Robiginitalea biformata HTCC2501: one gene and its partners. The protein of the gene in region 2 interacts with the protein of the main gene of each other region in a pairwise test. Links are inferred from orthologs where the notes say so. Each region holds a gene or a part of one and is shown on either strand. Other genes may lie near its edges.

Region 1 (9,704 bases), 820 kb from region 2 along the record:
AGGCCGGGCCGCTCTGAAAACCCGAAAACTCAGGTCTTCTGCTTCTTCTTCCGCGCCGCGGGAAACAATACATTGTTCAGGATGAGCCGGTACCCGGGGGAATTCGGGTGCAGCTCCAACTCGGTTTTCGGGTCGCCCACCCGGTGCTGGTAGTCTTCCGGGTCGTGGCCCCCGTAGAAGGTAAAGAAGCCCCTGCCCTTGATTCCGTGGATATAGCGGGCCTCTCCATTCAGCCGGTTCTCGCCGAGCACCAGAACCGTGGGCTTCACCTCAGAACGGGTAAAGGCCGTGGTCTGCCCCATAAACCCTTTCACCAGGGCCGTGTGGTTCTGGCAGAGCATCGTAGGTACCGGGTCCCATTTGGCCGAGAAGTCCATTAGGGAAAAATAGTCGGATTCCCGGGGCACATCTTCCCGTTTGCTGGTCATGTCGATGGAGGAAAATTCGTAGCGGAGCGGGTTGCGCTCCAGGGTAAAATTCGTAAAGGCAAAGGTGTTGGAATAATCCAGTTGCTGCTGGTAATTGGGTTCGGAGGGGTCCCCGTCGAACATGGGTTCGCAGATATCCACTCCCTGGGCTGCCAGGGCGATGTCGAAGCTGTCCGTGGCCGAACACATGGCAAACATAAAGCCGCCTCCGATGACGTAGTTGCGGATCTTCATGGCCACCGCCCCTTTCTCCTCGGAGACCTTCTCATACCCCAGCCGCCGGGCCAGGGCTTCAGCCTGCTGCTTCCCCTCGATATACCAGGGGGCAGCGCGGTACGCCCCGTAGAACTTCCCGTATTGTCCCGTAAAATCCTCGTGGTGCAGGTGGAGCCAGTCGTAGAGCGGGAGTTTGTCTTCCAGGACTTCCTGGTCGTAGACGGTTACATAGGGGATTTCCGCATAGGTGAGCACCATGGTGACCGCATCGTCCCAGGGGGCATTGTCCTTGGGGGAATACACGGCAATCTTCGGAGCTTTCTCCAGGATTACCGCCTCCTGGTTCTGGGAAGGGCTGGCAATCCCGTCGAGCACGGATTGGGCCTGGGCATCGCTGAGCACCTCAAACGAAACCCCTCGGATCCGGCATTCGTTGCGGATGGGCTCCCCATCCGGCAGCAGGAAGGAGCCGCCCCGGTAATTGAGCAGCCATTGCACTTTTTGCTGCTTGCTGAGCACCCAGTAGGTAATCCCGTAGGCCTTCAGGTGGTTCTCCTGGCTCTCCGCGTCCATGGGGATCAGGATCATCGAGCCCCGGGAGGCCAGGCAGGTAAACAGCAGGGCCAGCAACAGAACCGGCCGGGTTATCCGCAACAGCGCAATGTTCTTGAAACGTTTGGGGAGGGAATTAAGGGAAATTCTATTAAAAAGGTACGTCATCGTCTTCCGGGTGTCCGCCCTGGGAAGGATCGTTCATGGAACTGCCAAACGCCTGGTCGGCACTCGGGAATTCTTTGGCCTGGAACGGGTTCTCCCCCTCGGCATTCATCTTGGATTGAAACTCGAATGGAGAATCAAAGTCATCCAAATTATCAAATTTACCCAGTTGCGCAATGAACTTTAACCTAATATTATCGAGGCCGCCATTCCGGTGCTTGGCCACGATAAACTCGGCCTGCCCCTGGGTGGGGGTGCGTTCCTCGTCGTCCCACTCGTCGATCTTGTAGTATTCGGGGCGGTAAATAAACGACACGATATCCGCATCCTGCTCAATGGCCCCGGACTCCCGCAGGTCGGAGAGGATGGGGCGTTTGCTGCCGCCACGCGTTTCCACGGCACGGGACAGCTGCGAGAGGGCAATCACCGGTACGTCCAGTTCCTTGGCCAGCGCCTTGAGGTTCCGCGAAATGGTGGAAATTTCCTGTTCCCGGTTGCCGCCTTTCTGGCTGGCGCCCCCGGTCATCAGCTGGAGGTAGTCGATGACGATCAGGCGGATCTTGTGCTGGGAAGCCAGTCGCCGCGCCTTGGCCCGCAGGTCAAAGATGGACAGCGATGGGGTGTCGTCTATAAATAGCGGCGCCTTCTCCAGGGCCTTCACCTTGACGTTGAGCTGTTCCCATTCGTGTTTTTCGAGCCGGCCCGTCCGAAGTTTTTCGGAGGAGAGCCCGGTTTCCGAAGAGATCAGACGGGTAATCAGCTGAACGGAAGACATCTCCAGGGAGAAAAACGCCACGGGTATATTCGAATTCACGGCGATATTCCGGGCCATGGACAGGGTCAGGGCCGTTTTACCCATACCGGGACGTGCCGCAATAATGATCAGGTCGCTCGGCTGCCACCCTGAGGTGAGCTTGTCCACCTTGTCAAAACCGGACGGGATACCGCTGAGGCCCTCCTTGTTGGAGATTTCCTCGATTTTTTTCTTGGCCTGCATCACCAGGTTCTGGGCCGTCTCGGCCGACCGCTTCAGGTTGCCCTGGGTAACGTCGTACAGACGGGATTCCGCGTTGTCGAGCAGGTCAAAGACATCCGTGGACTCGTCGTAGGCCTCCTCGATGATCTCGTTGGAGATCTTGATCAGCTGGCGCTGGATGTACTTCTGGAGGATAATCCGGGCGTGAAACTCAATGTGGGCCGATGAGGCCACTTTCTGGGTGAGGGTAATCAGGTAAAAATCGCCCCCGGCGAGCTCAAGCCGCTCATCCTGCTTCAATTGGGCCGAAACGGTTAATAAATCTACCGGTTCGGAAGATTCGAAGAGTTTGAAGATGGCCTCGTAGATGTACCGGTGGGCGTCCTTGTAGAAGACATCCGGGTGCAGGATGTCGATCACCTCGTCCACCCCTTTTTTGTCAATCATCATGGCTCCGAGCACAACTTCCTCTAAATCAACTGCTTGTGGCGGTATCTTCCCTTTCTCCAACGGGATGATGGCAGCTTTTCCAATTTTTCGTCCGGCAAGCGGGCTCGATTTTTCCATGAGGATAAAAGTAGGGAATTAACCTTAAGTTAACAGGGCGCTCCGTTTTGGGATATTCACCGCCTGTCCACAATCGGACTGTTAATAAGTTACGGTTTTATGTTGATAACCGAAAATTTCGGGAAAGCGCGCGGACCGGTTTACCGGAAACTGCGGGATGCGACCTGTCAGCCTTTGAAAACTCCCATGGAACTGTATTTCTCCATGCGCGTTTCGACCAGCTCTTTTGGTGATAACTTTTTGAGCTCCTGATAGTGCTTTGCAATCTTGTTGCTCACGATGTCAAAAGCCTTCTCCCGGTTGCTGTGTGCGCCGCCGGCGGGTTCCCGGACAATTTCGTCGATCAGTTTCAGCCGCTTCATATCCGCCGCGGTGAGTTTCAGGGCGTCAGCAGCCTGTTCCTTGTATTCCCAGCTGCGCCAGAGGATGGACGAGCAGGATTCCGGGGAAATTACGGAGTACCAGGTGTTTTCCAGCATGAGCACCCGATCGCCCACGCCGATGCCCAGGGCGCCTCCCGAGGCCCCTTCCCCGATGATCACTACGATGATCGGGACTTTCAGGCGGGTCATCTCCAGGATGTTCCGGGCGATGGCTTCGCCCTGTCCGCGCTCCTCTGCCTCGATGCCCGGGTAGGCCCCGGGGGTATCGATAAAGGAGACCACCGGCAGGCCAAACTTTTCGGCAGACTTCATCAGGCGGAGCGCCTTCCGGTATCCTTCCGGGTTGGCCATCCCGAAATTCCGGTACTGGCGGGTCTTGGTGTTGTACCCCTTCTGCTGGCCGATGAACATAAAGCTCTGGTCCCCGATCTTGCCGAGGCCGCCGATCATCGCCTTGTCGTCCCGCACGGTGCGGTCGCCGTGGAGTTCCAGGAAGGTATCCCCACAAATGGCGCGGACGTAATCCATGGTATACGGGCGGTTGGGATGGCGGGAGAGCTGTACCCGTTGCCAGGGGGACAGGTTTTTGAAGATCTCCTTCCGGGTCTCATCGAGCTTTTTCTCAATCTGCTTGCAGGTTTCGGTGACGTCCACGTCGCTTTCCTCACCGATGATCTGACACTTCTCGAGTTGCTCTTCGAGCTCTTTGATCGGGAGTTCAAAATCCAGGTATTCCATGTAGTGTTCCGTTAGGGGGTTCTCCGGGGCAAAGATAAACGATATTCGCAAAAAAGCACATCCGGCCTGGAGCTTGCGCCATATCAACCTTACCGCTTGGCCTTCTGCAGCATAAAATACCCGAGGACCAGGAAGAATATATTCGGGATCCCCACTGCCAGCAGGGGCGGGAACCCGGATTGCTCGGCCAGCGTCCCGAAAACCTTGTCCATAAAAATATAGATAAAGGCCACCCCGATCCCGAAGGCCAGGTTCACCCCCATCCCGCCGCGCCGCTTGATCGAGGAGACGGCCACCCCGATAATGGTGAGTACAAAGGCGGTGACGGGCAGGGCCCACCGCTTGTATTTGACCATCACGTAGGTATTCACATTCGAGGCTCCTTTGCGCCGCTGGTCGGCGATAAACTGGTTCAGTTCAAAGAGGTTCTTGGTTTCGGCGATATAGGATACCGGGGTGAGGTCGTCTATCTGGAAGGCGAACAGCGTGTCCAGGCGGCGCCGGGTCTCCACGATCTCCGTGTCGCCCCGCAGGTTCCGGCGCGTGTAGCTCGTGAGCCGGTAGAGGCTGTCCTCTTCCAGCCAGCGGATATTTGCCGAAGAAATCTTGTACTCGAGTTCCCCGTCCTCCCCAAAGTGCTCGTAGGTAAAATTGTAGCCGATCTGCCGGGCCGGGTCAAAGCTGCTCACGTAAATGTAGTCGCTCTCCCCAAGCTGGTTGAAGATGTTGCTGGTTACCCGGTCCTTGGAGCCTTTTTTCAGGTATTTGAACTTGAACTCGTTAAAGCCCTTGCTGGCCGAGGGGACGATGAACATCCCCATGAGGAACATCAGCACCGCGATGATGCTGGCGCCGATCCAGTAGGGCCTCAAAAACCGCCCGAAGGAAACCCCGGAGCTCAAAATCGCCACGATCTCCGTGTTATTGGCCATCTTGGAGGTAAAAAAGATGATGGAGAGGAACAGGAATATCGGGAATAACAGGCTTCCGATATAGATGGTGAAATTCCCGTAATAGATCAGGATTTCCACCAGGGGGGCCTCGTTGTCGATCATCTTGCCGATCTGCTCGGCCAGGTTCAGCATAATGCCGATGGGCACGAATAACAGCAGCATGAGCCCGAAGGTGGACAGGTATTTTTTCAGGATGTACCGGTCGATGATCGTCAGCATATCACAGGCGTTTATCCAGTTTTTGCACCATCTCGCTTTTCCACCCGGCAAAAGTGCCGTCCAGAATCCGCCGGCGCGCCTCCCGGACGAGCCAGAGGTAGAACCCCAGGTTGTGCAGCGTGGCGATTTGCTTGCCAAGATACTCATTGGCCGCAAAGAGGTGCCGCAGGTAGGCCCGGGTGTACTCGGTATCCACAAAGGTGTGGCCCATCGGGTCCAGGGGCGAAAAATCCGCCTCCCATTTCTTGTTCTTGATGTTGATGGTCCCTTCGGAGGTAAAAAGCATCCCGTTGCGGGCGTTCCGCGTGGGCATCACGCAGTCAAACATATCCACCCCCAGGGCGATGCATTCCAGCAGGTTGGCCGGGGTCCCCACCCCCATCAGGTAGCGGGGCTTTTCCGCCGGGAGGATATCGCAGACCACCTCGGCCATCCCGTAGAGTTCCTCGGCCGGCTCCCCTACCGAGAGGCCCCCGATGGCGTTCCCGGGGGCACCCGCATTCGCGATGTATTCGGCGGAAGCCTTCCGCAGGTCTTTGTAGACGGACCCCTGGACGATCGGGAAAAACAGCTGGTCAAAGCCGTAGAGGGGGGGCGCCTCCTCCAGGTGGGCCATACAGCGGTCCAGCCAGCGGTGCGTCATGTCCATGGAGCGCTTCGCGTAGCGGTAATCGCAGGGATACGGGGTACATTCGTCAAAGGCCATGATGATGTCCGCCCCAATGCTCCGCTGCAATTCCATGACGCGTTCCGGGGTAAACAGGTGGCGGGACCCGTCGATATGCGACTGGAACTTTACGCCCTCCTCCTTAATTTTCCGGGTGCCCGAGAGCGAATACACCTGGTAGCCGCCGCTGTCTGTGAGGATCGGGCGGTCCCAGCCCATAAACGGGTGGAGCCCGCCGGCCGCCTCCAGGATCTCCATCCCGGGACGTAAAAACAGGTGGTAGGTGTTCCCCAGGATCACATCCGGGTCAACGTCGTTGCGCAATTCGCGCTGGTGGACCCCCTTGACGGTGCCGGCCGTCCCCACGGGCATGAAGATGGGCGTGCCGATTTCCCCGTGGGCCGTTTGAAGCACCCCGGCGCGCGCCTTGCTCCCCGGGTCGGTATGTTTAAGCGTGAATGCCACTGGTTTTGTGTTCTGCGAATCGCCCTGGATTCTCTGGGGCCAAAAATACACAACCCCTGCGGCTTTCCCCCTTAATAAAAAAATAAAGTTCTGCCGGGCAATCCCGGCGTTTGCATGGGCTTCCCGCATACGCCAGCCCGTGCATCCCGTTCATAAGTAATGGCAAAAGAAGTTGTGAAGCCGGGGGAATGCCATTATTTTTGGGCTCAGAAAATCGATCGACATGGCTGAAACCAAGGAATTAAAGGCGCTGGCGACCCAGGTGCGGCGGGACATCCTCCGCATGGTCCACCAGGTCAACTCGGGCCACCCGGGCGGCTCGCTGGGCTGCACGGAATTTTTCGTGGCCCTCTACTACGAAATCATGGACCTGAAGGACGGGTTCGACATGGACGGGAAAGGCGAAGACCTCTTCTTCCTCTCCAACGGGCATATCTCCCCGGTCTGGTACAGCGTACTGGCGCGGCGGGGCTACTTCCCCCTGGAGGAACTCGGCACCTTCCGGAAGATCGATTCGCGCCTGCAGGGGCACCCCACCACCCACGAGGGGCTCCCGGGCGTCCGCGTGGCCTCCGGGTCGCTCGGGCAAGGCATGTCCGTGGCTATCGGCGCGGCCCTGGCCAAAAAACTCAACAAGGACAACCACCTGGTATACAGTCTCCACGGAGACGGGGAACTGCAGGAGGGCCAGAACTGGGAAGCCATCATGTACGCGGGCAGCAAGGGGGTGGACAACCTGATTTCGACCATCGACCGGAACGGCCAGCAGATTGACGGGCCCACCGAAGAGGTGATGCCCCTGGGCGATGTCTCCGTCAAACTCGAAGCCTTTGGTTGGGAGGTATTGGAACTCCCGGAGGGCAACGACCTGGAAGCGGTTCTCGCCACCTTGAAGGAAGCCAAATCCCGGACCGGAAAAGGCAAGCCCGTGGCCATTGTGATGGACACGGTGATGGGCCACGGGGTGGATTTTATGATGCACACCCATGCCTGGCACGGCAAAGCCCCCAACGACGAACAACTGGCCACGGCCCTGGAGCAGAACCCGGAAACCCTGGGCGATTACTAATAGCAACCCGACGCACGCATGAAAACTTACACGGATCAAGGAAAACAGGATACACGAAGCGGCTTTGGCGCGGGAATGACCGAGCTCGGGCGGACAAACCCCCGGGTGGTGGCCCTATGCGCAGACCTGGTGGGGTCGCTCAAGATCGAGACCTTTATTGAGGAAAACCCCGAGCGGTTTTTCCAGACGGGCATTGCCGAGGCGAACATGATGGGGATTTCAGCCGGACTGACTATTGGCGGCTACATCCCGTTTGCCAGCACGTTTGCGAATTTCGCCACCGGCCGGGTCTACGACCAGATCCGCCAGTCGATTGCCTATTCCGGCAAGAACGTAAAAATCTGCGCTTCCCACGCCGGGATCACCCTGGGGGAAGACGGGGCCACCCACCAGATCCTCGAGGACATCGGGCTGATGAAGATGCTCCCGGGCATGGTGGTGATCAACCCCTGCGATTTTAACCAGACCAAGGCGGCCACCCTGGCCATCGCCGAGTACGAAGGCCCGGTGTACCTGCGTTTCGGGCGGCCGAAAGTGGCCAATTTCACCCCGGTGGACCAGGAATTCCACATTGGGAAGGCCGTACACCTGCAGGAAGGCTCGGACGTAACCATCATCGCCACAGGCCACCTGGTCTGGGAATCCCTGGAGGCCGCCCAGCGGCTCCACGAGCAGGGCATCTCCGCGGACGTCATCAATATCCACACGATTAAGCCCCTGGACGAGGAAGCCATCCTGGCCTCCGTAGCCAAAACGGGCTGCGTGGTCACCGCCGAGGAGCACAATTACCTGGGCGGCCTCGGGGAAAGCGTCGCCGGGCTGCTGGCGCGCAGGCATCCCACGCCCCAGGAATTCGTGGCCGTACAGGATACGTTTGGGGAAAGCGGAACGCCGGACGACCTGATGGCGAAATACGGGATTGACAATAAAGCCGTGGAAAAGGCCGTTTTAAGGGTGTTAGAACGCAAGGCCTGAAAGTTTGGTATCCTTTTTGTTTCCATCCGACAAACCGGCGGGAACAGGGAAGCCTAACTTCACGCCATAAAAACGAACACCTTATGAAACGCACACTTCTCAGCTGCCTGCTGGGGCTCTTCGCCCTGTCGGCATTCGCACAAAAAGACCCCGGATTCGGAATCAAGGCCGGGTTGAACTTCAACTCGAACGGGGATTACAAATTCGATTCGGCCCCCGACCTGAGTTCGGACACCAAGATGGGTTACCACCTCGGGATTTTCGGCCAGTTTGGGGATAAAGTCTTTTTCCGCCCCGAGCTGATTTATACCAAGACAAAATCCGAATACGACGGCTCGGACTTCGATATGAGCAAGCTGGACCTGCCCCTGCTGGTGGGAATCCGGATCCTCGGCCCAGTCAAAATATTTGCCGGCCCGGACCTGCAATACATCCTGGATACGGATTTTGACGAAATCACCCTGGGGGACGTGGAAAACGATTTCACGGTTGGCCTGCATATCGGCGCCGGGGTGAACCTGGGGAATATCGGGATCGACCTGCGGTATGAACGGGGCCTGAGCAGCAACGAAGCGGAAGCCGTAGGGCTGGAATCCGGGCGTATCGACACGCGCCCCAGCCAGTTTATCCTGGGCCTCTCCGTTAAGTTGTAGCGCATGGATAACCGGCCTTCAGGCCGGCGACAAGGCATCTCTTAAAAAGGAAAATCCCCGCCACTGGCGGGGATACTTCTTTCAGGGCCGGACTAATGGCACTTTTCAGGCCGCTTTGTCTGCCCGCGTGAATGGCCCTGGACCGGGCTCGGGCAGGTAGCGGGCCTTAGTTCGTATCCGGGTCCAGGTAATCCGGGATGCCGTTGTTGTTGGAGTCCGGATAGGTAATGCTGCCGTCCGCATTGATGATGATTTCCTCCCGGGTGGGCGTTCCGTCCCCGTCATCGTCCGAATCCAGGAAATTAACCGTCAGAAACGCCCCGAATGCGTTGCGTTCGGCCTCCTCGTCCGTATTGTCGTTATACAGGTAACCGTCCCCGTCCAGGTCTTCGTCGATGGAAGGGATCCCATCCCCGTCGTGGTCCGTTCGCTTCACAGAAAAGACCTGGACCGTAAAGATCAGCGGGCTGTAAGTGGGGATGCCGCCTGCGCTGTTGTTGAAAAACCCCAGGCCGGAGGGCATGATGATCAGGCCTACCCCGGCATCCTGGGCACTGACTGTACCGTCCGGGTTAGCAGTAATGGACGATGCCGGCTTAAAGAACGGCATGCCTTCCGTAAATCCGCGGGCACCCGAAAGCGGGCCCTGCAAACCGGCCAGGTCAAACCAGATGGGCT
Region 2 (9,663 bases):
GGGAATCCCGCCAACTCGTCCACAAATGGCGGACCCAGGAGTCGGCAATTCTGGTAGGCTGGAGAACGGCTGCGGCCGATGACCCCCAACTCACCAGCAGGGACTGGGCGGGGAAGGACCCGCTTCGGGTCCTGCTGGATCCGTCAGGCAGGGCTCCGGAAGGCCTTCGCTTGCTGGACGGGAAGGTGCCGACACTCCGGGTATTGCACACCGGGCAGCAGCCCACCGGCAGCGCCCGGGTCGAGAATATTTTCCTGGAGCCGGGTCCGGGGTTCCTGCGGGCACTGTGCAGAGAACTCCGGGAGCGGGGGGTGCTGAGTATCCTTGTGGAAGGGGGCGCCCACACCCTGGGTTCCTTCCTCTCCGCAGGGCTATGGGACGAAGCCCGCGTATTCACAGGGCCCCGGCCATTAAACGGCGGGCTGCGGGCCCCGGCCTTATCCGGAAGGCTCGTGGCAAACACTGCCTCCGGGGCAGACACCCTAACCCTCTGGCGCAATGATTAAAAACCTGATATTCGATTTTGGGGACGTGATCATCGACCTCGACAAGGAAGGGGTGCCCCGGGCTTTGGCGGGGTATGGGCTCTCCGGGGCCGACCCGGAACTCGTATCATGGGCCAACCAATACGAAGCGGGCCAAATGACCAGCACCGAATTCCTCGACCGGCTGGGCAACCGCCTTGGGGAACCCGATCGGGAAGTACTCGTCAGGCATTGGAATACCACCATCCGCCACCTCCCGGAAGGCCGCCTTGAATTCCTGGAAAACCTCCGCGACTCCGGGGGTTTTCGGATGTTTTTACTCAGCAATACGAACGAGTTGCACATGGCCTGTGTGGCCCGACAGCTGGGGGAAGAGACTTTTTCCCGGTTAAAAGCATGTTTTGAAGGCTTTTACCTGTCCTACCAGATAGGGATGCGCAAACCGGAACCCGGGATCTTCCGGCATGTGCTGGAGGAGAACCGGTTGGCGCCCGGGGAAACACTGTTTATCGACGACACCCTTGAACATATCCTGGGGGCGCGTTCGCTGGGAATTGCCACCTGGCACCTGCAGGTGGGACAGGAGGATGTCCGGGAACTCAAAAACCGCCTCTGATATGTGGGACCTGATTTTGAGTATCGCCAGCTCCAGCCTGATATTCGTCGTCTTTAAGGGATATAGCCGTTTTCGCGTAAACACCTTCTATGCCATTATCGGAAATTACCTGACCGCCTGCAGCGTGGGCTTTATTTTCTTCCCCAGAACCCTTTCGCTTCCGGAAATCCCGGGAAAACCCTGGTTTTTGCCTGCCGTCGCCCTGGGGGTTCTCTTTATCGTCATTTTTAACCTGATGGCCCGGACATCTCAGCAACTGGGCGTTTCGGTAGCCTCGGTGGCCACCAAGATGTCCCTGGTCATCCCGGTGGTTGCCGGGGTGGTCCTCTACGGAGAAGTCCTCGGGCCGATCAAGATAGCCGGAATTGCCCTGGCATTGGTAGCCGTGTATTTTGCCTCCGTCAAAACCCGCAAGGTCTCCTGGGAGCCCCGGCTGCTCTACCTGCCCGCCCTGGTTTTCCTGGGCTCGGGCATCATCGACACGAGCATCAAATACCTGGAGGAAACCCGGATCCCGGATGCGGAATACCCCTTGTTCTCCGCCTGCATCTTCGGGGCCGCCGGCACTACCGGCATCCTGGTCACCGCCCTGAGGAAACCCCGGGAGCTTTTCACCTGGCGGCCGCGCAACCTGCTCGGGGGCCTGGCCCTGGGTATCCCCAACTTTTTTTCAATCTACTTCCTGCTCAAAGCCCTGCAATTCGACGGGCTCACCAGTGCCGCTATTTTTACACTGAATAACGTGGGTATCGTAACGCTCACCACCCTGCTTGGTATTGCTTTTTTCGGGGAGAAATTATCCGCCCGCAACTGGTTGGGCGTTGGCCTGGCACTGGTAAGCATCGCCATTATAAGTTCGTAAATGGAGCAGAACCTGTCTTTCCGTACGCTGAAAGCCCCTTGCGGCCCTTCCGAATACCGCGATCGAAAGAGCAAGTTCCTCGGGTATGCATATCCTGTCAATACCACCTCCGGGGCACAGGAACTTGTGGACGCCCTCTGGCGGGAACATCCGGGCGCCGCCCACATCTGTTATGCGTACCGTATAGGAGTCAGTCAACCGGAGATCCGCATGCAGGATGACGGGGAGCCCGCCAATTCATCGGCCCCGCCAATATTCGGGCAAATCGAGTCCTATGACCTCCACAGCGTCCTGGTGTGCGTGGTGCGGTATTACGGGGGTGTAAAACTGGGCGTGGGCGGTTTGATACAGGCGTACCGGGAAGCTGCAAAATCCTGCCTGGAACTCGGCCGCATTGAGGTTCGCCGACCGTCGGCCGTCCTGGTCCTGCGCTTTACCTATGACGATCTGGATGCCGTGCTCCGGATTGTCGACCAGCGGCGCCTGCGGGTGGTACGGAGGGAAATGGCTCTTTCGTGCCGGATGGACCTGGAAATACCCCTTTCAGACCTAAACCGGATCCGGGAGATCTTTGGGCCGCTGCCGGAGGTATTCATTGAGGTGGAAGAACGAACGGAGTCGTAAACCTGGGCAAGAGATATTTTTTTACTCCTGTTTTAATTTTTCCATCAGATACGCAGGGCAGCGCATGGGTTTCCGGGTGGAGGTGTCCAAAAAGGCCAGATCGGTTTCGGCCAGGGCGAGAATTTCCCCTTTTTCCGACCGGATTTCGTACTCGAATTGTATACGAACGGTAGGTATATTTTTGAGCCGGGTAACCACGGTGATCAGGTCGTCGTAAACGGCCGGTTTTTTATATTGAACGGATAGGGAAATTACCGGCAACATACATCCGTTTTCTTCCATCTCCCTGTAGGAAATCCCCAGGGCCCTGAGCCACTCCACCCTTCCCATCTCCATATATTCCGGGTAATTCCCGTGATAGACCACTCCCATCTGGTCGGTTTCGCCATAGCGGACGCGGAAAGAAATCTGGTGTTCCTGCATGATTATCCGATGAAAAAAGTATATATTTAAAAGGATGCCGAAGAGGGTCAGAACTTGCGAAAAAAAAACATTATATTCAACACTAGTTTGATTTTTTTTTTAGGTTTTTTGTTCACATATTTGTCTCACTCTTGAAGGGCAGAATTACTGTCCTTTTTCATACCAGCTAACCAGCATCTAACCGGCTTAAGACAACCTTAACAATGAATGTTACTGCGAATTCCGTATGGAAGAATTGTTTGGCTTTTATAGAAGACAACATCCAACCGCAGGCCTTCAAAACTTGGTTCGTCCCCATTAAGCCCGTTAAGCTCTCCGAAAAGGCGCTGAGCATCCAGGTACCCAGTAAATTTTTCTACGAATGGCTCGAGGAGCACTATGTGAAATTGCTCAAAGTGGCGCTCACAAGGGAACTGGGCGAAGGTGCCAAACTGGTCTATGTAATTAAAATGGAAAACACTTACGGCAACCGGGAACCCTTCACGGAAAAAATACCGAGTGCCAACCGGGGGCAGATGACGCCCCAGGAGATGGATGTGCCGATAAAATCCAAGAATCCGGAACTGAAGAACCCGTTTGTGATCCCGGGCATCCGCAATATCAAGATCGAATCGCAACTCAACCCGAGCTACAATTTTGAGAATTTCCTGGAAGGGGATTCCAACCGGCTGGCCCGATCGGCCGGGATGGCGGTAGCCAACAAACCCGGGGGCACCTCGTTTAACCCGCTCCTGGTCTTTGGCGGCGTCGGCCTCGGCAAGACGCACCTGGCCCATGCCATCGGGGTGGAAATCAAGGACAAATACCCGGAACGCACCGTCCTCTATATCTCCGCGGAAAAATTTACCCAACAATATATCGAATCCGTTCGCAAGAATACGCGCAACGATTTCATCCATTTCTACCAACTCATCGACGTCCTGATTATCGACGATGTACAATTCCTCTCCGGGAAGAGCGGGACCCAGGATGTATTTTTCCACATCTTCAACCACCTCCACCAGAACGGCAAGCAGGTAATCCTTACCTCAGACAAGGCGCCGGTGGACATGCAGGACATCGAACAGCGGCTGTTGTCCCGTTTCAAATGGGGCCTTTCCGCCGAACTGCAGAGCCCGGATTACGAAACGCGGGTCTGCATCCTGAAGAACAAGTTGTACCGGGACGGGGTGGAAATGCCCGAGGAAATCATCGATTACGTCGCCAAGCACATCAAATCGAACATCCGGGAACTGGAAGGCGCCATCATCTCGCTGATCGCGCAATCTTCCTTCAACAAAAAGGAAGTGACCCTGGACCTCGCCCAACAGGTGGTAGAGAAATTCGTAAAAAACACGAAGCGGGAAGTTTCCATCGAATACATCCAAAAGGTCGTTTCGGATTACTTTGAAATGGATGTGGCCACGCTCCAGTCCAAGACCCGGAAGCGACACATCGTACAGGCCCGGCAGCTGGCCATGTTCTTTGCCAAGAAGTTTACAAAGGCCTCCCTGGCAAGCATTGGATCCCAGATCGGCAAACGGGATCACGCTACCGTGCTACACGCCTGCAAGACCGTCGACAACCTCGCTGAAACCGACAAGCAGTTTCGGAAATACATCGAGGATCTCACCAAGAAATTTTCATAACCCCGTATGGCGACCCGAATCCTGATGGTCTGCCTGGGCAATATCTGCCGGTCTCCCCTGGCCGAGGGGATTTTTGCATCCAAACTTGCCGGCGAAGACTATGTGGTGGATTCGGCAGGTACTGCCGGATACCATGTGGGCAATCCGCCCGATCCGCGTTCCATCGAGGTGGCGGCGCAATACGGAATCGACATCAGCCGACAGCGCTGCAGAAGGTTTTCGGTTTCCGATTTTGACAATTTTGACTATATTTTCGCCATGGATCTTGAGAACCAGGCCAATATTCTGAGCCTGGCCCGGAACGAACGGGACCGCGCCAAAGTGTCCCTGTTGCTGGAGGCCGGCGGCAAAGGCCGGCGGGAAGTCCCGGACCCGTATTACGGCGGGGCCGACGGCTTTGAACAGGTCTACCGGATGATCGATACGGCCTGCGATTACATCCTCGCAGAATATATAGGCAAACCCGATGGAAAAAAATCCTGATACTTACGGGAAACTCTACCTGATCCCCTCCCTTTTGGGCGATAACGAACCGCTGGGCGTATTACCGTTGACCGTAAAGCAAACCGTGGAACAACTCTCGCATTTCATCGTGGAAAATGAGCGGACGGCCCGGAGGTTCATCAAAAAAATTACCCCGCGGAAATCGCAGCCTTCACTCGTATTGTTCCCGCTAAACAAATACACAGAAGCCGCAGCCATCCCGGAATACCTGGCGCCCTGCCTGGAGGGAATTTCGGTAGGTGTCCTCTCAGAGGCGGGCTGCCCGGCCATAGCCGATCCGGGTTCGGATATCGTAGCCCTGGCCCATGCCCGGGGCATCCGGGTAGTGCCGCTGGTTGGCCCTTCCTCCATCTTCCTGGCCCTGATGGCCAGTGGGTTAAACGGCCAGAATTTTGCCTTTAACGGCTACCTGCCCATCGAAACGTCCGAAAGGAAAAAGGTGCTGAAAACGCTCGAAAAGCGATCCGGGGAATTCGGTCAGTCCCAATTTTTTATGGAAACCCCCTACAGGAATGAAAAGCTGTTGGCGGAGCTGGTCCGGACACTTCGAAAGGAAACGCTGCTCTGTATCGCGGCAGACCTGACCCTGGAATCCGAATATATCCAGACCCGGACCGTCGGGGATTGGGCAAATCACCTGCCCGACCTCAACAAGCGTCCGGCCATTTTTGGCATCCAGTCAAAATAGTCCGGGGAAGGGCTAAAAATCTACTTTGGGGTTTTTCTCGGGAAGGATTCCCGACATGTCGTACCCCCTGAATTTACGGAGGTAATTGGTAATACTCGTCCCGTAGGCATCTACCGCCTCATAGGAGCCCCCGCTGCGCAGGTACTTTTTCACATTGCCCGCTCCGGCCAGGTGGGCAGCCGCCAGGATACCGGATTCCGTAACCTCCACCCCGTTGATCCTTTTGCCTGCAAATCGGGGGATATCCCGTCGCAGGATCCATTTGTTCCGCGCCAGGTTTGTGGCAAACGCTTTCTCCTGTAATTCCGGGTTGCTTAAAAAAGTGGCGGCATTGTATACCCCCATCAACTGCAGGGTGCCTATTCCGAATTGATATTTCCCGAGGTAGCCCAGCGTATTCGTAGTGAAATAATCGCCGCCGGATTCCTTAAAGGCCAAGGCCTCCCGGAAACCGATATAACTGCTTCCGGGAAAAGGGATCCCGCCCGGCCTGCGTTGAGCCCGGAATTCCATCTCCGGCACGGGTTGCAATTGGGGGAGCGAATCTGTGGCGATCAGGGATTCGGGGACCCGGACATTGTCGAGTGGTGAATCCGCATCAAAACTCGCCAAAACAAAGATCATGACAAGAGGAATCAGGAAACCTATCCACCTTTTCATATATGTGCTTTCTTAAGACTGATGGAATCCGCCGGGGATTCCCGCTTAAATTTCTCAAGGCAAAGATACGGCCGGCTGCACAGGGAAAACCCAAGATTTTCATAAAATGGCCGTTTTTATGGTTAAATGGTGTGAAAATCCCGGGGAATGGTTACCGGCGGATATTCATCGAGTTTATCCACCGGATATACTGCTCTTTATTTCGGTTATGTTGCGATAGCGTCTCCGCAAACTGGTGATAACCAAAGTTTTCGGTGTCCGCAACCATATAGAGGTAGTTGTGGGACTCCGGGTTGAGCACGGCCTCAATGGCCGAAATATCCGGCATGAAAATAGGCCCGGGCGGTATCCCCCCGTACTTGTAGGTGTTGTACGGGGAATCCAGCTCCAGGTCGCGGTAGAGGACGCGTTTGATAATGGTGTCGTAATTCCCGGTTTCCCGCTTGATTGCGTAAATCACCGTCGGGTCGGCTTGCAGGGCCATATTCCTTCTGAGGCGGTTCAGGTAAAGCCCGGCCACCCGGGGGCGTTCGTCGGGTTTGGCGGTTTCCTTATGTACAATCGACGCCAGGGCGATCACTTCTTCAGGTTCCAGTCCAACCTCCGCAGCCTTTTCCCGGCGCGCCTCATTCCAGAACCGATTGTACTCCTCCAGCATCCGCTCCCGGAATTCCAGGGCGTCGGTATCCCAGAAAAATTCGTAGCTGTTGGGGATGTAAGGCACCAGGGCCTGGTCCCGGGTCCATCCGTGCTGTGCCAGGAATGCCGTATCGGTAAATGCTTCCAGCAGGGAGGCGGAATCCGCCTCAATCTGCCCGGCTATCCGGCCGGCCAGGGACGCGGGCCGCTCCTGGTTGTTGAAGGATACCTGTACGGGTGTATTTGCCGAACGAAGCGAATTGATGATTTCGTTGTTGTTCATCCCGCGCCGGATGGGGTACCTGCCGGCCCGTACATTGGAGGTGTATTTTTTACGGCGGGCTACCGCATCGAACGTTTCAAGGTCCCTGAGCAATGGTTCCAGGCGCAAACGCACGGAATCATACGGCGCCCCGGTGCGTATATAGACATAGGCCACCTCGTTTTCAAAAGCCGTATTCGGCACAAATAGTGCCCGGTAGATCAGGTAGGCAAAGGCCCCGGCGACGATCAGGCCGCCCAGCAAAACGAAAAGCAAAATCTTTTTACGATACATCCGGATGGAATTTTTGGAGGAAAACTTCGTCCCGGAAACCTTTGGCCGTCCGGGTCCAGTCTACCCGGACCCCGGTTTCCCGGAAACCGGCCTTTTTAAATACCCTGAGGCTCGCAGCATTGTCCGCCCCGACCCCTGCGTAAATCTGGTGCAGGCCCAGGACGCGGAACCCGTACTCGCAGACCAGGCGGATGGCTTCTTCGCCATATCCCTTCTTGCGGGAGGCATCCTCGGAAATAACGATCCCCAGACCAGCGCGCAAGTGGCGGGGATCAAAATCAAACAGGTCGATCAGGCCAATGCAGCGATGGTCCTGCCGGCAAATTGCCAGGCGCAGTTGCTTGGCCTCATAGATATCCCGGTGGGCAACTTCGAGATATTGCCGGAGTATCTTTTTTGAATACGGGGTCAGCGTGCCACTGATCTCCCAGATTTCCGGGTCGTTCTCAAGGGCGTACAGGAATTCGAGGTCTTCCGGTTCCAGGGCCCGCAAACGGATATTTTCACCTTCCAGTTTCACGACAGGGTTCCTTTAAATACCATCCGGGCCGGACCTGTCAGCCAGATATCCGTATAGGCACCGGCGTCCTTGCGGAAAGCAACTTCCAGGTCGCCCCCGCGCGTGCGGATCCGCGTAGGTTGCTCCGGGTGTTTCCCCTGGGCCTCCATCGCAATGGCCGCGGCCGTAACCCCCGTGCCGCAGGAGTAGGTTTCCGCCTCCACCCCGCGTTCGTAGGTGCGTACATGCAGGACCCCGTCAGGCTGCAGTTCCACAAAATTGATATTGCTGCCCGGCTCCCCGTACAAACTGTAACGCAGGCGCTTCCCCTCCCGATCCACGTCATAAGCCTCCAGGCCGGACACTTCCTGGACGTGGTGGGGCGAACCCGTGTTGAGGAAGCTATAGTTTTTTTTGTGCCGGATCTCCCCCACATCTGCCATACGGAGGGACACGGATTCCCCGCTGATCCGGGCCTCGTGCAGGCCGTCCGATGCGACGAAACGACAGGTGTCGCCTACGATCCCCAGGAATTTTGCAAAAGCCGTAATACAGCGGCCCCCATTGCCGCACATGCTCCCGGGCCTGCCGTCCGAATTAAAATATACCATGCGGAAGTCCGCGCCCGGATCGTTTTCTAGCAGGATCAACCCGTCGGCCCCGATTCCGAAGCGACGGTGGCAGAGATTGGCGATGTGGGAGGAGTCATTCCCGGGAAACCCGCCCAGGCGGTTGTCGATCAGGATAAAGTCGTTTCCGGTTGCCTGGTATTTATAAAAAAGCTGTTCCATGGCATATATCTCGGGCACAAATATACGTTTTAATCAGGGCCTCGCGCCCGTTAAAATGTCGTTAAAGCAAAACAATTCGGCAATTAATCCATTAATTTTATAGTGTTAAAATCATTGTGTATGAAGCGTATCGCCGGACTTTTTTTTATCGCTATTGCCGCAGGGGCAACTACCCTTGGGGCGTATAAGTTATTTTTCGAACCCCGTGCGACCACCTACCTGACCGAAAACGACTCGATGCCGGTATTCCACACGGCCGGCACCCCGGCCTATTCCGCAGGTGCCGGGATTGACGAAGCCGATTTCACCCTGGCTGCCGAGAATACGGTAAACGCCGTGGTACACGTCAAGAATGTCACCCTGAGCCGCGGGAGCGGCAGCCTGCTGGAATTCCTCTACGGGTATGAAGAACGGGCCCGCCCGCAGGTGGGGACGGGATCCGGGGTAATCATCTCCCCGGACGGGCATATCGTGACCAACAACCATGTGATTTCCCGGGCCAACCAGCTGACAGTCACCCTGAACAACAACCGGACCTATGACGCCACAGTCATCGGCACGGACCCGAATACGGATATCGCCCTGATCAAGATAGAACCCGAACGCCCCCTCCCCTATCTCGCTTTCGGGGATTCAGACAATGTGCGCATCGGGGAATGGGTCCTGGCGGTGGGAAATCCGTTTAATC
Region 3 (9,630 bases), 670 kb from region 2 along the record:
ACTGCGCGCCCTTTTCAGTTGGTTCCTTCTTAGGTCAATTCCTTACAATCCCATCTCCTTTAACCTTTCATTAGGCCGGCCCGGCCGGGGAGTTCAGTAAATTAGCCGGAAGTGAAACCGGATATCCATTAAGTTATGAAAAAGATTGTACATCCCTCAGGAGATCGGGGGTTCGCCGACCACGGTTGGCTGAAAAGCAGGCACAGCTTCAGTTTTGCATCCTTCTACGACCCGGATAAAATTCAGTTCGGGGCACTGCGCGTCCTGAACGACGACCGCGTGGCTCCCGGGAAGGGGTTTGGCACCCACCCGCACCGGGATATGGAGATCATTTCCATCCCCCTGGAGGGCGCTCTGGAACACGAGGACAGCATGGGTAACAAAGCGGTAATCCGCGAGGGGGATATCCAGGTGATGAGTGCCGGCACCGGCGTCCGCCACAGCGAATACAATAAAAACCAGGACCGGGAGGTAGCCTTCCTGCAAATCTGGATCCTCCCCGATACGCCCGGGGTGAGCCCCCGGTACGATCAAATCCGGCTCGACCCGGCTGCCGCGCGAAACAAATGGTTTACCGCCCTGGGCCCGCAAGGGAAACACGACGGCCTGTGGATCCACCAGGATGCCTGGCTGCACCTCGGTCACTTTGAATCCGGACAAACACCCCGCTACTCGCTGAAGGCGCCGGAACACGGGCTTTATATTTTTGTCCTGGAAGGTGAAGTGCAAGTGGCGGATACGCGGCTGGCCGACCGGGATGCCCTGGGGGTCTGGCAAATAGGCTCGGTGGACTTCGACATCCTGGAGCAGAGCCGCATACTGCTTATCGAGGTGCCGATGGCGGAACAGGCAGGTACCTGAAGCGAGCAATCCGGCAAATTTGATATTTGTCATGAATTATTCGTATCCTAGGGGGTAGATTTACAATCGAACCTATATTCAACGCATGGAACGCATCAACGACATCCTTGTCCCCTTTGATTTTTCCCCACCTTCCGAACAGGCCCTGGCCTACGCCCTGGATTTTGTGGGAAGCCGCCCCGGCAAAAAGATCACCCTTTGCTTTATGCAGGAAAAAGAAGACCTGAAGGCCCTGGAGAAACAGTTTGCGGATATTCGCGCCGGACTCAGCAAAGCGTTCCGCTCCGAATTGGACTGGGTGCATTTTTCGCCCCCGTCGGTGCCCGGCCTGATTGACAAGAGCCGGGAACTCCACACCGACCTGATCCTGATGGGCACTTCCGGCTCCCAGGATCCGGAGGGAACCACCCACACCTCGCAAACCGTCCTGTCCACGGATTGCCCGGTTTTGGTAATCCCCCAAGGGGTCCCGGAGGAATTCCGCCTGAAGAAAATCGCCCTGGTACTCGGCAGCAACGAAATAGACGACCCCAAGGATCTGGGGACCTTGCTGAATTTTGCACGAACCTTCAATGCGCAGGTGCACGTGCTGACGATTCAGACCACCCCTGGCGTATACGGGTATTCCAGGGAGGAAGAAAAGAACGAGCGGCTACTCGAGTACTACCTGGAAGATTTCTATGCCCAGCATACCTTTATAGAGAGTGACGACATGGTGGAAGGGATTTTTGACTACGCCCAGGAAAAAGAAATGGACCTGATTGCCATCCTGCCACGCAATCACGTGCGCAATGGCAAGCCGTCCGAGGGACGGCTCACCCGGATCCTGACCCTGCAATCCCGAATCCCCCTGCTGGCCATCGAGCACTAAGGACCTGTTATATGTCCTTGCTCCTGACCACTTGTCGGCCATTGGAGTCATTAAAAGGCCGATTTAAATAGAAAGCAACCATTTATACGTAATTTCCGCGGCAAAACGAATTGTACACACCGAAATACCACCCAATATGTCGCAACCCGTCTCCCCCTACCGCAACTGGTACCACCCGTACACCCCCGACCGGAAATACGCCCGCCGTGCAGCCTACTTCAGCATGGAGTTCGGTATCGACCAGGGGCTGAAAATCTATTCCGGGGGCCTGGGCTTTTTGGCCGGCTCCCACCTGAAGTCCGCCTTTGACCTGAAACAGAATATGATCGGTATCGGGATGCTTTGGAAATACGGCTATTACGACCAGGAGCGGCAGCAAGACGGCACCATGGCATCCCGCCTGGTGGAAAAAAGATACGATTACCTCCAGGATACGGGGATTGAGCTTTCGGTGGCTATTAATGACAACCCGGATGTTCGGGTTCGGGTCTGGGTACTCCCACCGGATGTCTTTCAGACAGTACCCCTGTACCTGCTCAGCACGGATGTCCCCGACAATGACCACCTTTCCCGGACGATCACCGACCGCCTCTACGACCCGAATGACGAAACGCGAATCTCCCAAAGCATTGTACTGGGAATCGGCGGGGCAAAGCTTGTCGGGCTGCTGGGAGGGGCCGACTGCTACCACCTGAACGAAGGCCATGCACTCCCGGCTTTTTATTACCTGCGCGACCAGGGGGTTCCCTCCTCCCAAATGGTCTTCACCACGCATACGCCGGAGAAAGGCGGAAACGAAACCCGCAATGGCTACCACCTGAACAACCGCGGATTCTTTGGCCGCCGGTTGCCCGACCCGGAATTGCGCCGGGAACTCGTCGGGGAAGAGCTCAATTATACCGTATCGGCCCTTCGGCATTCCAAAAAGGCGAATGCGGTTTCCAAACTGCACGCCCGGGTGGCCCGGCAGATGTGGCAACCCTTTGGCCTGGATTCCCGGATCGTCCCCATTACCAATGCCCAGCACCCGGGATACTGGACGGATCCTGCACTGCAAAAGCACTTTGAGAAAAATCAGGTTAAAGCCTTCCGAAAGCGCAAAACGCAAATGAAGGCCGACCTGTTCCGGGAAGTCATGAACCAGACCGGAAAGCGGTTTGACCCGGAGGTCCTCACCGTGGTCTGGGCCCGGCGGTTTGCCGCCTACAAACGGGCAGACCTGCTGTTGCGGGATTTTGAGCGTTTCCGAAAACTCCTGACCAACCCGGAAAAACCCATACAGATTATCTGGGCGGGCAAGCCCTACCCGGAAGACTACGGCGCCATCAATATCTTCAACCGACTCATCGAGGTCAGCTGGGGGTTCCCCAACCTGAGTGTGCTGACCGGCTATGAGATGGAACTCTCCAGGTTGCTGAAGGAAGGCTCGGATATCTGGCTCAACACCCCGCGAATCACCCGAGAGGCCTCCGGTACCAGCGGGATGACGGCTGCGATGAACGGTTCGCTGAACCTGACGGTGAACGACGGTTGGATCCCCGAGTTTGCCCGTCACGGCGAAAATGCCTTTGTCCTTCCCGAGGCAGATCCCGGACAGCCCCACAGCGTCCAGGACGAGGTAGACAGCAAAAACCTGTACGAAATACTCGAGAAAGACGTATTGCCCTTATACTACGAGCAACCCGAAAAATGGATGGAGATGGTATTCCGCGCCAAGGAGGAAGTTGTCCCTGCGTTTTCGAGCCACCGGATGGCCGACGCCTACTACCGGGAGCTCTACAAGGCCTGACCTCCCGGGCCGGGCGAATCGCCTTTTAGTTCGAGCTTCTCGGCAAAGTAGTCGCAGAAATCCTTCATGGTGGCCGTCATCTTTTCGTCCTGGGTGGCCTTCATAAACGTATCGGAAAGCGCCACCAGGGTCTGGTGGAAAAAGATCTTCATCTCCTCCACGGGCATGTCCTTGGTCCAGAGGTCAATTTTCAGGGACTCTTTGTTTGCGCTGTCCCAAACAGACAGGAGCATCGCCTTGGCTTCCTCGTTTTCAATCCCGCCGTCCTGGGCAGACCAGTGCAGCTTTTCCGGGACCCGGTTTTCATCCAGGGCCACCCGAAGGGTTATTTCCGATGTATGTAGTTCCGACATAATTTCTTATCTGGGGGGTTTGTAATTTGATTCCCTGAACAGTGCCTCCCCGGGCAATTCCATCAGTTGGCGAAGTTCCGTATCCGGGTTGGCCTCCATATAGGAGCGCACAATCTGCCATCCCATATAGCGACCGATCCTCCCGGGCGATTCGTTGTCGAGTTCCAGTCGGAACTTGCTGAAAGGCGCCGGGTCCAAAAATCGCGGGCCCAGTTCCCGGTCCGTGCTGTAGAGCAGTTCCCGTTCAATCAGGTAGCGCCAGATCTGGGCTTCGTTCTCCCGGGCCCATTGGAGCTCCTCCCCGGTATAGCCGATTTTGGTCGAATCCGGTTCCAGGGGCAGCAATTGATCCTTCAGGTAGAGGATTTTACCGTAATAAACCATCTGGCCGACAAAACTCCGCTCCCGGGGAGCCGGGACCACCGACCGGGCAAATGCCGCCGCCACATCGCTCATCATGAAATCCGCATCCAGGGATTTGGCGATATACCGGTCCATGTTGCCGTAGAAGGGGTGGTCCGGGCCCAGGTAGTTGTCCAGGCCAATCAGCAACAGCGTATCGGCCAGGACCACCCGGTTTTGGTAATCCACATCCGTTGTCAGCGTGATGACCGAAGGCACCGGGCGATCGGGAAAATAAAATTGTACGTGCTTGTAGAAGAGTTCGAGTTCCCGGGCAAACGGCTCAAAATCGGGAAAAACCCGTTCCACCTCCGCCCGCAGCCGGGTTTGCAGGGAATCCTCTTTTTTGGCCAGCCAAATACTGTCCGGGAATTGGGACGGAAACAGGTAGGGGAACCGGGCTTTTAAACCGGGGAGCTCCTCAGGGGCCACAGTGTCAAAGGCACGGTCAAATCGATGGACCTCGAGGTCTACCGGTATCCGGGCAATGCGTTCGGGTACATTCGCCCCGGTTTCCCCACAGCTGCAGAACAGCACCATGGCAACAACAGGTATTCCTTTTATAAGTAATCGCAGCAAGGCTTTCGTATTAGGAGGCGGGGTGCTATTTTTACGGGGCAAAGTTAGTGGTTTTCCAATTGAAACTAAAGCGGGATGCAATCTGAAAAAATCATCGAACATATCGTTAACTGGTTAAAGGACTATGCCCGTGATGCGGGAATGAAGGGGTTTGTCGTCGGGGTCTCCGGGGGCATCGATTCGGCCCTCACCTCCACGTTATGCGCCCGGACCGGGCTGGAGGTGCTCTGTCTGGAAATGCCCATTCACCAATCCACAGCTCAGGTTACGCGGGCTGCCAACCATATCGAATGGCTCCGGAACCAGTATCCCAACGTGCGGTCCGAATGGATCAACCTGACCCCGGTATTCGACAGCCTGATCGGGGTACTCCCGCCGGTGGAATCCGAAGACTCGCGGTTTATGTCCCTGGCCAATACCCGCGCCCGGTTGCGAATGACCTCCCTGTATTATTTCGCCGCCCTGGAAAAGTACCTGGTGGCCGGAACGGGCAACAAGGTGGAGGATTTCGGGGTGGGATTCTACACGAAATACGGGGACGGAGGCGTGGACCTCAGCCCGATTGCGGACCTGCTGAAGACAGAGGTATACCAGCTGGCTTCCCATTTGGGAATCAATAAGGAAATCCAGGATGCCCCGCCCACGGACGGGCTCTGGGGAGACAACCGCACGGATGAAGACCAGATTGGGGCCTCCTACCCGGAATTGGAGTGGGCCATGGAGATGGACGAACGGGGCAAAAAAGCCGATGATTTTAAGGGTCGGGAGCGTGAAGTCTTTAAAATATACAAACACCTCAATACCGTTAATCGACACAAAATGCTTCCTATCCCGGTGTGTGAAATTCCGGAATCCCTCAAATAAGCCACTCAGCCCCAATTCGATGCATTATCTCGAGAATTGAGGGAGATTTCCTAACCAATCGGGAATTTTTTGACAATTTTGTTGAGGTAATAACGGATTTAAGCCTTACATTGCATGTCAGTTTTTAGGGACGTGCCGAGCCTTGAAATCGATAAACAAACCAAAATGATCAATGTACTAATTGCGGATAATCACCCGGTTGTCCGTCTTGGCATCAAACAAGTTCTGGAAAATGATGGCGATATTCAGGTTCTCGGAGACGTTGGAACCACCACGGCGCTTTTCCAGATGCTTTCAAAAGCGACCCCCGACGTACTGATCCTCGAGATGGATATTCCGGAAATCAACGGAATTGCCACCCTGCGCAAAATGAAAGATGAATACCCGGAAGTCCAGGTGCTGATTTACAGTGGCCAGTCCGAGGACGTCTATGCCCTGAGCACCATCCGTGCCGGCGCGCGCGGCTACCTTTCAAAAAGCGCCGAACTCTCCTACCTGGCCGATGCCGTGCATAAGGTAAGTGACGGGGGCATGTTCATCACCAATGAACTCGCCCAGCGGCTGGCCTTTGACGAAGGCACCCAGAAACCCCGCCGCTTTTTCCGCAAGCTGTCTACCCGCGAGGTGGAAGTCCTTAAAATGCTGGCGAGCGGCAAACGAAACAAGGAAGTGGCCCTTGGCCTGAACCTGAACGAAAAAACCGTCAGTACCTACAAGGCCCGCCTGATGAAAAAGCTGAATGTCGACAATATGGTCGATTTGCTTCAACAAGCCAAAGCCCTGGAATTATACTGATTGCAGCGAGGCGAATACTGGATAAAAAAGCCCGGATCCCCGGGCTTTTTTATTTTCGTTGCCCGGGACGCGGGGGATACGCGGCACGTCCCTCAGCTTGCCGGGGTATCGCTTTCAGGATAATACCCGGTTGAGCTTTTTGTTGAGGAGTTTGTTGAGTTGCAGGTAATTGATAATCTCCTCCAGCACCTCGGCATTCGTCTCCCCGGGACGGGATTCGGTCTGCCCCCTCAGCGCCTCGATGCGCTTTTTGATCAGGTAACACCTCAGGGAGAGGATGGTTTCGCTTACGAGTTGCCCCAGGCTGTCCTGCTTTTGTTTCGGGTAGATATCCTTGCGTTCCCAATGGTGCAGCTCGTACTTCTCCTCGTCCATGAGGATGGCCGATAATTCCCCGGCAAATTCCGCATCCGCCTCTTCGGTTAACCGGTGCACGCTGAAATCCGGTTCGGAATTCAGCTTCTCGATGAGTTTGTAGTAGAGGCTCCGGAATCGGGCGTCGCTGAGTTCAATTTCATCCTCCTGAAGGTCCAGAAAAATTTTCTCAAAAACGCGTACTTCGCTACGCTCAGGTTCCAATACCAACTCCCCTTCGTCGTTCTCCTTCAGGACGAGATCCTCGAATTCCTCGGACTCCCTGCCGTAGAGCAGCAGTACTTCGATAATTTTACGCTCCAGCTCGTACTGGGGGTCTACCTTGGCGGCAGCGGGATCCTGCCGGACCACTTCCATGGGTCCCGGTTCGGGCTTGCGCGCCTCTTCCCGCTGGGCCTTGCGGGTCATCTGTGCCAGCGTGTTAAAGAGGACTTCTTCGGATATCCCCATCAGGGAGGCGCACTCCTGTACGTAAACCTCCCGTTTGATGCGATCGGGGATCCGGGCGATGCTGCTGACGATATCCCGGATGGTCTCTGCGCGCCGGATCGGGTCGTTGGCGGCTTCTTCGGTTAGCAGGGCCGTTTTAAACTGTATAAAATCCCGGGAATTCTCCTTGAGGTAGGCCTCGATGGCATCCCGGGAATGAGACCGTGCAAAACTGTCCGGGTCCTCCCCTGCCGGGAACGTGCATACCCGGACGTTCAGCCCCTCTTCCAGGATCAGGTCGATCCCCCGGAGGGATGCCCGCAGCCCGGCTGCATCCCCGTCAAAAAGGACCACCACGTTCACCGTCAGGCGTCGGATCAGGCGGATTTGTTCCGGGGTCAGCGCCGTACCGCTGGAGGCGACCACGTTTTCAATGCCGCTCTGGTACAACTGGATGACATCCGTATACCCTTCCACCAGGTAACAGACATCCTCGCGGGCTATTGCCTTCTTGGCGTGGTAGATGCCGTAGAGCACCTTGCTCTTGTGATAAATCTCGCTTTCGGGCGAATTCAGGTACTTGGCGACTTTCTTCTCGGAACTCAGGGTCCGGCCCCCGAATCCGAGAACCCGTCCGCTCATGGACTGGATGGGGAAGAGTACCCGCCCCTTGAAGCGGTCGAATTTCCTCGGTGGCTGGGCGGGGTCGGCGGCGGGTTTCACTATGGTCAGGCCCGTTTTCTCCAGGAATTCCAGTTGATAGCCCTTTTCCAGGGCCGCATCGGTAAAGGCAGACCACTGGTCCGGGTTGTACCCCAAGCCGAATTCGCGGATAGTATCTTCGGAAAACCCGCGCTCTTTAAAATACGTCAGCCCGATGGCCTTCCCGCTCTCGCTCTCCCAAAGGCACTCCTGGAAAAAATCCCGGGCAAACTCGCTGACCAGCAACATGCTTTCCCGTTCACTCGCCTGCTCCTTCTCCTCGTCCGTCCGCTGGGTTTCCTCTACTTCAATCTGATATTTGCGGGCCAGGTATTTGATGGCCTCCGGGTAGGTGAAATGCTCGTGTTCCATTAGAAACGCCACCACATTGCCCCCCTTGCCGCTGCTGAAATCCTTCCAGATCTGTTTCACCGGGGAGACCATAAAGCTCGGCGTCCGTTCGTCCGTGAACGGGCTCAGCCCCTTGAAGTTGGAGCCGGACTTTTTTAACTGCACAAAATCCCCGATGACCTCTTCCACGCGGGCGGCGTCAAAAACCTTGTCAATAGTCGTCCTGGCAATCAATTCTTCCCGTTTTTGGCAAAGGTAAATGTACGAAATCGTATGGTCCGGAAAAAGGTATTATATCCCGGGTCGTACTGGAAAAAATAAGGGGCGCCCGAAAGCGCCCCTACCGTTATCGGGAATCCGGAACAACGGCTCAAAGGTCAAATCGCAGGCCCATGGACAGGTTGTGCTCGTCCACCGCCGCGTTTTCAAATATGGGGTTCAGGTCGTACTTGGCATAGAGCAGCACCCCTTCCACGCCGATGTACCCGGCCAGGCCATAGACCAGGTCGGAGGTATTGTAGCCCCTTTTCAGTTTGTCTTTTACGCGTTCCCCGTCCCGGGTGTACTTGAGTTTCTGGCGCGCCCCCAGGTTGAAGCCGCCGTACCCGCCCAGCCCGATGCGGAACTGGTTCTCCAGGGAATACCGGAAATGGTCCTCGTACTCCTTGTAGCGCGAAGGCCCGAATTCCAGGTACACGGGCACCACCAGATTGTCCATCCGGAATTTGGATTTGTCCAGCTCGTACTCAAATTCCTGCAGGTTGGTTTGCCCGTCCTCGGCTACGAAATACTGGTTGCCCTCCGGTTTTAAGCCATTGAATTGCAGGGATACCCCGTAATGGAACCGCAAAAAATTACTGTTGTTGAAAACCCGGGTCCGCCAGGACCAGCCAATCTCAAAAAACCGGCTGCCGGCGAGTTTATAGGGGGCCTCCTCCAGGCTCCGGCCGGAAGCCATGGCGTTGTTAAAGCCCACGGCCACCACCAGGTCGGAATACGTGCGGCGGTCATATTTTACCGGCCGGTTCCGTTCGCGCCAGCTAAACACATCCTCGTCGTTAAACCGGATGTTGAAGCCCACCACCTCCCCGGCATCATCACGGTTCTTCCGGGTGCCGAGCACTTCACCTTCGTTCCGCTCCAGCAGGGCAATCTCCCGGTCGATCATGTTGAGCCGGTCCGCGATATTCAGGGCGCGTTTTTCAGCGGCGGCTTCTTTGAGCTGTGCTGCCTCCGCCTCCGTAATCTCCCCGTCAATC

What was found.
Region 1: the proteins of dnaA (region 2) and dnaB interact in binary tests that used the Escherichia coli proteins (3 or more experiments, as listed by UniProt). The link is inferred for Robiginitalea biformata HTCC2501 from one-to-one orthologs.
Region 3: the proteins of dnaA (region 2) and nadE interact in binary tests that used the Escherichia coli proteins (3 or more experiments, as listed by UniProt). The link is inferred for Robiginitalea biformata HTCC2501 from one-to-one orthologs.

The regions. Positions count from the first base shown.
Region 1 is NC_013222.1:1,952,406-1,962,109, reverse strand. The notes cover bases 627-3,484. They hold dnaB (replicative DNA helicase), read right to left. Parts: upstream 2,905-3,484; coding sequence 1,348-2,904; downstream 627-1,347. Other genes in these bases: RB2501_RS08830 (acetyl-CoA carboxylase carboxyltransferase subunit alpha), read right to left, coding at 3,072-3,484; RB2501_RS08840 (asparagine synthetase B), read right to left, coding at 627-1,232. In the rest of the region: more of RB2501_RS08840, read right to left, coding at 30-626; more of RB2501_RS08830, read right to left, coding at 3,485-4,025; RB2501_RS08825 (LptF/LptG family permease), read right to left, coding at 4,115-5,197; tRNA guanosine(34) transglycosylase Tgt, read right to left, coding at 5,199-6,329; RB2501_RS08815 (transketolase), read left to right, coding at 6,553-7,398; RB2501_RS08810 (transketolase family protein), read left to right, coding at 7,417-8,373; RB2501_RS08805 (porin family protein), read left to right, coding at 8,457-9,026; RB2501_RS08800 (FKBP-type peptidyl-prolyl cis-trans isomerase), read right to left, coding at 9,193-9,704. UniProt on the Escherichia coli protein: The main replicative DNA helicase, it participates in initiation and elongation during chromosome replication. Travels ahead of the DNA replisome, separating dsDNA into templates for DNA synthesis.
Region 2 is NC_013222.1:2,778,332-2,787,994, forward strand. Bases 2,609-5,425 are described here. They hold dnaA (chromosomal replication initiator protein DnaA), read left to right. Parts: upstream 2,609-3,213; coding sequence 3,214-4,638; downstream 4,639-5,425. Other genes in these bases: RB2501_RS12365 (acyl-CoA thioesterase), read right to left, coding at 2,609-3,010; RB2501_RS12375 (low molecular weight protein-tyrosine-phosphatase), read left to right, coding at 4,645-5,121; RB2501_RS12380 (SAM-dependent methyltransferase), read left to right, coding at 5,105-5,425. Outside these bases: bifunctional diaminohydroxyphosphoribosylaminopyrimidine deaminase/5-amino-6-(5-phosphoribosylamino)uracil reductase RibD, read left to right, coding at 1-506; RB2501_RS12350 (HAD family hydrolase), read left to right, coding at 499-1,101; RB2501_RS12355 (DMT family transporter), read left to right, coding at 1,103-1,963; RB2501_RS12360 (IMPACT family protein), read left to right, coding at 1,964-2,587; more of RB2501_RS12380, read left to right, coding at 5,426-5,830; RB2501_RS12385 (lysozyme family protein), read right to left, coding at 5,843-6,454; endolytic transglycosylase MltG, read right to left, coding at 6,642-7,685; RB2501_RS12395 (GNAT family N-acetyltransferase), read right to left, coding at 7,675-8,205; dapF (diaminopimelate epimerase), read right to left, coding at 8,202-8,975; RB2501_RS12405 (S1C family serine protease), read left to right, coding at 9,096-9,663. UniProt on the Escherichia coli protein: Plays an essential in the initiation and regulation of chromosomal replication. Binds in an ATP-dependent fashion to the origin of replication (oriC) to initiate formation of the DNA replication initiation complex once per cell cycle.
Region 3 is NC_013222.1:3,449,781-3,459,410, forward strand. The notes cover bases 4,041-6,824. They hold nadE (NAD(+) synthase), read left to right. Parts: upstream 4,041-4,930; coding sequence 4,931-5,719; downstream 5,720-6,824. Other genes in these bases: gldB (gliding motility lipoprotein GldB), read right to left, coding at 4,041-4,816; RB2501_RS15320 (response regulator), read left to right, coding at 5,885-6,514; dnaG (DNA primase), read right to left, coding at 6,629-6,824. Also shown: RB2501_RS15290 (pirin family protein), read left to right, coding at 136-861; RB2501_RS15295 (universal stress protein), read left to right, coding at 947-1,732; glgP (alpha-glucan family phosphorylase), read left to right, coding at 1,869-3,521; gliding motility protein GldC, read right to left, coding at 3,509-3,874; more of gldB, read right to left, coding at 3,881-4,040; more of dnaG, read right to left, coding at 6,825-8,605; RB2501_RS15330 (porin family protein), read right to left, coding at 8,742-9,630. UniProt on the Escherichia coli protein: Catalyzes the ATP-dependent amidation of deamido-NAD to form NAD. Uses ammonia as a nitrogen source.